DNA from 3 places in the Thalassolituus sp. ST750PaO-4 genome. Region 3 is predicted to be linked to each of the others. Evidence: predicted binding sites of a transcription regulator. Region 3 holds the regulator's gene; each other region holds the start of a gene.

Region 1 (3,279 bases), on a different contig from region 3:
CCAATGTTTATCAAGTGGTTTACCTGACGGTGCTGAACTGAGCTTTGATGATTCTCTCCTTTTCTAAAATGGTCGGTCTCTCCGGCGTTGATAACAACGAAAATGCCCGCGCCCGGCGCATTGGCCGTATGTTTGAATGGCCGATGATTCTGATCGCCTTCTGGATTGTATTCGAGTGGTATCTCGAAGCCCGCGCCGATGGCCCACTGCCGTACACCTACATTACCGACTGGTTTTTGTGGACTTTCTTTTTGCTGGAAACCCTGGTGCTGACCGCAGTGGTTGATGATAAGGCGCGCTATTTACGTAATAACTGGAGCAATCTGGTGATTGTGATTGCCGGTATGCCGTTGCTCTGGCAGGCCTTTCCCCACGCTGGTGGCTTACGTGCACTGCGATTGCTGGCAATGTTCACCATGCTGATGAATATGTCCGGCTCGTTCCAGAAAATTATGGGAAGAAATCACCTCGGGCCGACCCTGATGGTGAGTTTTATCATCATCATTATGGCCGGCACCTTAATGGCGGTGATTGATCCTAATGTTCAGACACCGATGGATGGCATCTGGTGGGCCTGGGTGACGGTGACTACCGTGGGCTATGGTGATATTGTGCCGGGCAGTACCGCCGGGCGTTTATTCGGGTCGGTACTGATTCTGATGGGAATCGGTTTATTTTCGATGATGACCGCCAGCTTTTCTGCGTTTTTTATGCAGCAGGAAGAAGAAGACCTGATTGCCAAAGAAACGGCGAATGCTGACCGGCTGGCTAAAATGGAAAGCCGTATGGAGCAGCTGGAAACCAAACTGGATCAGCTGCTGACCATAGCCCTGGAAGCTGAGCAGCAGCGCCGTGAACAGGGACGCGACCTGGATGGTGGCGAGCGTTAATCAGCCTGTTCTGCGCACTGGATACATTGGGTTGTGTAAGGAACGGCCTGCAGGCGCTTTTCGTCAATCGTATTTCCACATTCGCTGCATTCGCCATAAATTCCTGCATCCAGACGCGCCAGTGCCTGATTGATCATCGTGATCTCGTGTAAAGATTCACCGGCAATGGCATGCAGTACATCGTCATTTTCCCGCTCTACCGCTTGTTCGGCAAAATCTGCGGACAAAGGCTCATCGCGGTGACTGGCATCACGCTCAACCTTACTGGCGCGGTTTTCCAGCATGGCTTTACGCTGTGTTAACACTTGTCTGATGGCGCTGGTATCCATATCACTTTCCTTTGTTAGCTTTACTTCAGGCTAGGCCAGAGGAGGGTTTTTCTCCTTGATGTGCATCAGGAAGCTGGCAACTTCCTGCGCTGAGGGCGGATGGCTTAGCCTACACTGTGCCAAACGGCGGAGAGGCACGTTATGGAAGATCCACTCTATCTGAATGATCCCTATCAGGTTCTGGGACAGAAAATGCATTTTATGCAGCGACTGGAGCGTCTTTACCGGGTATTGCGCGAGCAGTATGAAGGCGTGCAGCGTTTTGCGCTGGTGCTGTACAACCCTGAAGATGGGCTGTTGTCGACTTTTGTTTATGAAAGCGATGACACCTCGCCGCTGTTAGGTTACAGCGTGCGGCTGGATGACGTGCCGTCACTGCAGGCTCTGGCCGATAAACCGGCTTTGCGGGTGGTTAATGACATGCGCTGTTTCCGTCATAAGAGTTTATCTGTTCATACCGCAGCGTTGTTGTCGCAGGGCTACCGGGCGAGCCTCACCATGCCGGTATTCCATGATGGTGCTTTGCTGGGATTTCTTTTCCTGAACTCACTGCAGCGGCATTATTTTTCTGAGCAGAAAATTGCCTACTGCAACCTGTGGGCGCATCTGGTTGGCCAGTTGCTGGTGCGCGAACATGATGCGGTTGCCCGTATGCAGGCGCTGGTAAAATTTGCCACCGACGTCAGCGGTCGCCGTTCGGTAGAAACCGATGCCCATGTGCGGCGCATGGCTGCCTATGCGCGCATGATTGCCCGCGCACTGCAGAAAAAACTGCAGTTAAGCGATGCCTTTATCGAATATCTGGCGCTGTTCGCTCCTCTGCATGACATCGGTAAAATTGCCATCCCCGACAGTATTCTGCACAAAGCCGGCCCGCTGACGGCGGACGAATTCGAGCGAATGAAATCCCATGTGAAAGTCGGGCGCGATATTGTCGATCAGGCTCTGGAGCATTTTGCGCTCGGTGACATGGAGCACACCGAAATGCTGCGCAACATTGTTCAGTATCACCATGAAAAACTGAATGGCAGTGGTTATCTCGGGGCCGAAGGCGATGACGTACCGCTGGAGGCGCGGATTATTGCGGTGGCCGATATTCTTGATGCCTTGTTAAACCGGCGCAGCTACAAGGAAGCCTGGCCACAGGACAAAGTCTTCGCTGAATTACAGCAAATGGCGGCGCACAACGAGCTCGATCAGGCTTGTGTGGATGCCGTGTTAAAGCATCCACAACAGGTTGATGATATTCAGCGACGCTATCCGTCCTGAGTCTGCTCAGGACTGTTCCAGCAATTCAATCGCCAGACGGACAAAGTCTTTGGAGCTGAGCAGACCGATCAGATGATTTTCACTATCGGTAACCAGTAAGCAACCCTGACGGCTGTTGCGTAATTGCTGACCGGCGACGGTCAGTGGCATATCGGCCGGAATGGTTTGTACATCGGTATTAATGCAGGAGCTCAGTTTGGTTTGTGCCAGATACGTCTGCAGATTATGCGCGCCAAATTTATCGGTAATACGGAATGCTTCAGTTAAAAATTCTTTCTGACTGAGCAGGCCGAATATTTTCCCTTCTGCATCAACTACCGGAATGTGGCGAACCTGATGGCGCCCCATCGTTTGTTCAGCATCCTGCAGGGTATCGTCGGGCAGGTGAGTAAGCAGTTCGCGGGTCATCAGGTCGCTGACCAGTTTCATAGCATGTTCCTGTAAAAGTACGCCGGACGGAGCAGCCGCTACGGCGGTGTGGTTGTGTATTGTTTATCAGTAAAGCAGGAAATAGCCGGAGTGCTATGCTGAAACTATTCAAAGGAGGGTGGTATGAGCATCAATAATCACATTCGTAATTACTATGAACAGCTGGTTGCCGAAGAGATCCTGCGTCGTTTACATGGCCAGTCGCCAGCGGTCAGCATCGAACATATGGCTGATATCGCCTGTGTTGCTCTTAACCGACTTCCTCCCCGCTATATCCGCTTTGAGGTGGATATGGCGTTTTTTATGACTCCGGATGAACTGGTGAAAACCAATAACAGTGTGACCGAGGCCGTCACGGAGGC
Region 2 (3,279 bases), on a different contig from region 3:
ATCAGTGAACATGCGCGCCAGTTCGCGGCGGCCGAAGTTCGACATCGCGGTGATACGCAGACGGCCGCGTGGCGTGACGTCAAAGTCGGTGACCAGCTTTTCGGCTTCCGTGATCGACTCAAGAATATTCTCGCAGTGCTGGTAGAACATCTGTCCGGCTTCGGTCGGGCTGACGGAGCGGGTGGTGCGGTTCAGCAGACGTACGCCAAGGCGCTCTTCCAGACCGCTGATCTGCTTACTGACGGCAGATGGGGTCACTCCCAGTGAATCGGCCGCCGAGGTAAAGTTGCGCGAGCGCACAACAGAGACAAAGGTTTGCAATGAGTCGATACGGGACATAATTAATGATTCATTCTGAGTAATCCATTAGAACAGCCAGTATATTTAATTCTGAGGAAATAATAAGCCTGTTTTGATCATAAATTAGACTTATATCTAAGAGAATGACGCCTTATACCTGTGCCGGGAATTCTCCGCTTGCCGCCACAACGCTGCAGAAATCAGGTTTCAGTGCTGCTTTGGCGCATAGTCAGGCGATACCGGTCCTGAACTTCGTCAGCTTTTAGCGCCGCTTTTCGGCGCATACAGGTTCAGTAAGCCTGCCAGTACGATCAGAATGGCCCCGGCCCAGGTCGTCCACAGCGGAATCTCTCCCCAGAACCACCAGCCCATCAGGGCGCCATAAATAACCGCACTGTAAACGTAAACACCGACCTTGCCGGTTGGCGCGATGCGGTAGGCGCGGGTCAGCGCCAGCTGGCCGCTGGTAGCGACCACGCCAAGCGCCAGCAGCCACAGCCAGGTGCTGTCAGGAACCGGCTGCCAGTTGAGCAGGGCGCCGGGGGCTGAAACCAGTGCGGCGGTCAGGCCAAAATAAAACACAATACGCTGGCTGGATTCGGTAGCCGACATACGGCGGATGGTGACCTTGGCCAGTGCGGCCAGAAAAGCACCGAGCAGACCGACCAGCAGCGCTGTGTTGTAGCTGTCGCCATTACCCAGCATGGCCGGATGTTCAGCGCCGGGCTGCAGGATGACACTGACCCCGGCAAAGCCGATCAGCAGCGCCAGCCAACTGTGGCGCCCGGCGGGTTCTTTCAGCCACCAGAGTGCCAGTAATGGCATAAACAGCGGCGCCGAAAGCTTCACCAGAAAGGCTTCGGTGAGCGGCAGATGAGCCAGCGCCCAGAAGTAACAGTACATGGCGCTGACACCAACAAGACCGCGCAGCAAATGCCAGTGCCAGACCCGGGTTTTCAGTTCACTTAAGCCGGTACGCAGCAATAAAGGGGCGAGTACGATCAGACCGGCGATATTACGGAAGAACACAATCTGCTCGGTCGACAGCACGTCCGACAGGTCTTTGACCAGCGCGCCCATTAATGCCAGCAGGGCTTCACCCAGCAGCAGGAATAACGCACCGCGGCGCAGGGCGTCGGTCATTGCAGGGGCTGTCATGGCTGGTTTGTGTCCTACGCTTTAAAAGGTGAATCGCGCCACTATATAAATGAAGGCTGACGATACGGATGAAGGCTGGTGATTATACGCGATCACACGTTTGGCAGCCGGGTCTTTGCGCTGCATCAAGATGAATTTCTATTAGTTTTACTAAATTTAATCTTGAAGGTGTTGAAAAAAATTAATCTGGTCGCATCTAAGCGGTAATGAATCAACTCTGCTCGGGTCTGCCCTGAGCGTCTATTTAGGAGATTGGAATATGCGTATGGATCGGTTGACCACCAGTCTGCAGAACGCTCTGGCCGAGAGCCAGAGTCTGGCGCTGGGGCAGGATCATAATCAGATTGATACCGTCCACTTACTGTTGGCATTGCTCGAACAGCCAAGCAGCTCGGTTAAAGATGTGGTGCGCCGTTGTGGTGCCAATGTCGTTGAGCTTGGCCGTGCCCTGCGTGCGTTGCTGGACGAGCAGCCCAAAGTCAGCAGTCCGGATGGCAATATTCAGCTGGCGCCGGAGCTGGGCCGTCTGCTCAATCTGGCGGATAAAGAAGCGCAGAAACGCGGTGACCAGTATGTGTCGAGCGAAGTCTTTCTGCTGGTGGCGCTGGACGATAAAAACAGCACAGGTAAGGCACTGGCCGCGGCTGGTCTGAAGAAAGACGGCGTTAATAAAGCCATTAACGAACTGCGTGGCGGTGAAAGTGTGCAGGACGCCAATGCCGAAGATAACCGTCAGTCGCTGGATAAATACTGCATCGACCTGACCGAGCGTGCCGAAGCGGGCAAACTGGATCCGGTGATCGGCCGTGATGATGAAATCCGCCGTACCATTCAGGTGCTGCAGCGCCGTACCAAAAACAATCCGGTATTGATCGGACCTCCGGGCGTGGGTAAAACCGCGGTGGTGGAAGGTCTGGCGCAGCGTATCGTTAATGGTGAAGTGCCGGAAAACCTGAAGCATAAGCGCATTCTGTCGCTGGATATGGGTTCGCTGGTGGCCGGTGCCAAATACCGTGGTGAATTTGAAGAGCGCTTAAAAGCCGTTTTAAAAGACGTCACCAAGGCCGAAGGCAGCATCATTCTGTTTGTCGATGAATTGCATACCATGGTCGGCGCCGGTAAGGGCGATGGCGCTATGGATGCCGGCAATATGCTTAAGCCTGCTCTGGCACGGGGTGAACTGCACTGCGTGGGTGCGACCACACTGGATGAATACCGCGAATTTATTGAAAAAGACGCGGCACTGGAGCGTCGTTTCCAGAAAGTGATTGTTGATGAGCCGAGCGTGGAAGACTCCATTGCGATTCTGCGTGGTTTAAAAGAGCGTTACGAAGTGCACCACGGTGTGCAGATTACCGACAGTGCGATTATTGCCGCGGCCAAGCTGTCGCAGCGTTATATTCCGGATCGTCGTCTGCCGGATAAAGCCATCGATTTGGTGGATGAGGCGGCATCGGTTATCCGTATGGAAATCGACTCCAAACCACAGGAAATGGACAAGCTCGAACGACGCCTGATTCAGCTGAAAATCGAGCGTGAAGCACTGCGTAAAGAAAAAGACGAAGCGGCGAAAAAACGTCTGAGCGATCTCAACGAAGAGATCAATAAAGCCGGACGTGCCTACGTCGAGCTGGAAGAGGTGTGGAAGAAAGAAAAAGCCCTGCTTGAAGGTGCCAGCAAGTCGAAAGAACAGCTGGAACAGGCCAGAATCGAGATGGAAGCGGCGCGTCGTGCCGGCGATCTGCAGCGTATGTCAGAACTGCAGTACGGCCGTATTCCGGAGCTGGAAAAGCAGCTGGCCACGGCCGCCGAGGCAGAAAC
Region 3 (3,279 bases):
CGAACAAACCGCCGGCCAGGGCATCAGCGGCCAGTGGAACGGGCACACTCTGCGCTTTGGCCGCGCCGATTATGCCTGGCCAGCTGCCCCCCTGACGGAGCCCGACAACAAGGCCGCTGGCCAGTGGCTGTTGCTCGCCAGTGATCAGCAACCGCTGGCCTGGGTGCGCCTGAATGACAGCCTGCGCCGCAACGCTGCGTCAATTGTCAGCGGACTTCAACAACGCGGTATCGCCGTGTCTCTGCTGACCGGCGACCCCGGCGCATCCGGTCAGGTGGTGGCGGATGCACTGGGCATTACCGACCTGCAGACCGGCGTCTCACCGGAACAGAAACTGGCCGCAGTGCGCGCCTGGCAGCAGGCCGGTGAGCGGGTCATGATGGTCGGCGACGGCATTAACGATGTGCCGGTACTGGCCGGTGCTGATATTGCTCTGGCCGTTAACGAAGCCACCGATCTGGCTAAGACCAACGCCGATGCCATGCTTACCAACGGTCGTCTGGAAACCTTACTGACCGCTCTGGATGGAGCCACCAAGACACGCCGTATTATTGCTCAGAACATCGGCTGGGCTTTGCTGTACAATCTCATCGCATTACCGGTGGCAGCGGCAGGTTTTGTTCCGCCCTGGGCCGCTGCGATTGGCATGTCATTCAGTTCGTTACTGGTGGTCACCAACGCCCTGCGCCTGAATCGCCTGCCGGCTCCTGACTCCTCTGAGGTTTGATCGATGGATATCATTTACATCCTGGTACCGCTGTCTTTACTGCTGATCGGCATTGCCGTGCTGATCTTTTTCTGGGCGGTGAAGAGCGGCCAGTTTGAAGACATGGAGTCCCCCGCCCACCGCATTCTGTTTGATGACGATGAGCCGATAAGTCGCCGTCAGGACGACAGCGAACAAACCCCATCTGACAAGCCATGATTGAACCCCTGTCGCTGCTGACTGCGTTTCTGCTGGGGTTGTTTGGCTCCAGCCACTGCCTGGTGATGTGCGGTGGTATTGCTGCGGCTATTGGCAGCAGCGCCGGAACTCAGCGTGTCCGGGTGACGCTGCTGTTTAACACCGGGCGCATACTGAGCTACAGCATCGCCGGGCTGATAGTCGCCAGCGCAGGTCTGTGGCTGCAGAGCCAGCACCAGTGGCTGATGCTGATCTTGCGGACACTGGCCGCGCTGATGCTGATACTGATGGGGCTCTATATTGCCCGCTGGTCACTGATGCTGACCCGTATTGAGCAACTGGGCCAGGGAATCTGGAAATACCTGCAGCCTCTGACCCGCCGTTTTATGCAATCTCCGCGTGCGATAGATCGTCTGTGGCTGGGCATGCTCTGGGGCTGGTTGCCCTGCGGCCTGATTTACAGCACGCTGAGCTGGGTTGCCGCAAATGGCCAGCCTTTGCTGGGAGCCGCCGCGATGTTCGCCTTTGGTCTGGGTACCCTGCCTGCCCTGTTTGCCAGCACACTGGCGGCCAATGTACTGACGCCGTTTCTGAGCAACAACCGCGTGCGTCAGGTTGCCGGGGGATTACTGATCGGATTTGGTTTGTGGACGGCAGCATCGGTCTGGTTACTTTCTTGACAGATCGCGCGCTAATGCCGAACATAGCCGCAACTGCTGCACTTGTTACTTACTCCGACACCGGGGTTTCACTCAGGAATCAGTCATGAAAACGACACATGTTGCGCCTGCTCCACTGCGGGGCACTCAACCACACTGCCAGACCTGCTCACTGAATGCGTTGTGTCTGCCATTGTCCCTGAACGATTCCGATATGGAGCGCCTCGACGATATCATCCGCCGTGGCCGTCCGATCCAGAAAGGTCAGCTGCTGTTCCAGCAGGGCGAAGCGTTTCAATCCGTATTTGCCGTACGCACCGGAGCCCTGAAAACCTACACTCTGGCGAGTAACGGTGAAGAACAGATTACCGGTTTTCACCTGGCCTCTGAGCTGGTTGGCCTGGCCGGTTACGATAACGGCAACTATCCGTTAACCGCCAAAGCGCTGGAAACCACCACCGTCTGTGAAATTCCGCTGCAGCAACTCGACAGTCTGGCCGATGACCTGCCGGATCTGCGTAAGCAGCTGATGCGTACAATGGGCACCGAAATCCGTCATGATCAGAACATGATGTTGCTGCTCAGCAAGAAAAACGCCGAAGAGCGCGTGGCCTCTTTCCTGATTGATATTTCCCAGCGTTATTCCCGTCGTGGTTTCTCGGCCAGTCATTTCCGCCTGCCGATGTCGCGGGTGGATATCAGTAACTATCTGGGCCTCGCGGTAGAAACCATCAGCCGCGTGTTTACCCGCTTCCAGAAAAACGGTCTGATCGAAACCCAGGGGAAAGAAGTGATTCTGCAGGACCCCGATATGCTGTATGAACTGGCCGGCCTGAATACTGAAAAAGAGTGTGCCGCTCACCCGCAAGAGTAAGCCGCTCACCCGTAAGCAAAAAAACCGGCCAGAGGCCGGTTTTTTTATGCCTGCCCTCTTATGCCTGTTTTCTGCTTATGAACACTCATGCAACGCCCTCTGGTACGGGAAATGCTTTTACCAGAATAAAGGCTGAACAGACGTTATTTTTCTGGCGCCGGTATCCAGGCTATCTATTGGCAATTGGTATAAAACCGCAGCAGATAAAATAATCTGATCTAAGATTGCAGAAACAGCGTCATTCAGCCGATATGACGTATAAGGAGGTGACCATGGGCATCTGCGCAAATGAACTGACCCGCTGGGTAATCCAGCCAACCCTGCAACGTATCGGGGTTAGTAACCCGATGGCCAGCACCCTGCTGCTGGCAACTGCGGCTCAGGAATCGGCTCTTGGATCGCACCTCAAAGCCGCCGGTCAACGGGCTCTCGGCATTTACCGCATTCACAGCCTGACCCACCGCCATGTATGGGACGCTTATCTGGCGCAACAGCCGGAACTGGCCAGCACCGTGCGCGGCCTTGCCAGCCAGCATGATTTTCTCAGTCACCCCCATGCCGAGCTGACCACCAACCTGTCTTATGCCACCGCCATTGCCTGGTTTATCTATGCCCGCAATGATGATTTTGTTCTGCCCGCCGATGCAACCGCAGAACAGCTCGCACGTCTGTGGAAACGTTTTTACCATCCCCGCAGCGGTGTCAGCATTGAAGAGTTCTGCGCCAGTCTCGGTACAGCCACCGCCCTGCTCAACCGTGCAGCCTGAGCAGGCGTACCTTTTCTCAAAGTCCCCGAACAACATTCCTTTTTAACTGCCTGACCTGCGCAGGCGGTTCCTTCA

What was found. Region 3 encodes FNR, which switches genes on or off when oxygen is low (the NO sensors DNR and NnrR bind a similar motif). Its sites were predicted from a motif close to TTGATNTANATCAA; they were not measured.
Region 1: the regulator FNR is predicted to act here: its motif matches at 1,275-1,288, upstream of HUF18_RS15640 (TraR/DksA family transcriptional regulator).
Region 2: the regulator FNR is predicted to act here: its motif matches at 1,574-1,587, upstream of clpB (ATP-dependent chaperone ClpB).

The regions. Positions count from the first base shown of each region.
Region 1 covers NZ_JABVCB010000013.1:33,526-36,804, forward strand. The annotation lists gene HUF18_RS15635 (potassium channel family protein) at 48-890, shown strand; gene HUF18_RS15640 (TraR/DksA family transcriptional regulator) at 887-1,219, opposite strand; gene HUF18_RS15645 (HD domain-containing phosphohydrolase) at 1,361-2,488, shown strand; gene HUF18_RS15650 (CBS domain-containing protein) at 2,495-2,917, opposite strand; gene HUF18_RS15655 (late competence development ComFB family protein) at 3,041-3,279, shown strand, end outside.
Region 2 covers NZ_JABVCB010000001.1:130,859-134,137, reverse strand. The annotation lists gene HUF18_RS00630 (LysR family transcriptional regulator) at 1-339, opposite strand, end outside; gene HUF18_RS00625 (DMT family transporter) at 556-1,458, opposite strand; gene clpB (ATP-dependent chaperone ClpB) at 1,718-3,279, shown strand, end outside.
Region 3 covers NZ_JABVCB010000012.1:53,002-56,280, reverse strand. The annotation lists gene HUF18_RS13405 (heavy metal translocating P-type ATPase) at 1-727, shown strand, start outside; gene ccoS (cbb3-type cytochrome oxidase assembly protein CcoS) at 731-925, shown strand; gene HUF18_RS13395 (sulfite exporter TauE/SafE family protein) at 922-1,584, shown strand; gene fnr (fumarate/nitrate reduction transcriptional regulator Fnr) at 1,670-2,437, shown strand; gene HUF18_RS13385 (hypothetical protein) at 2,710-3,204, shown strand.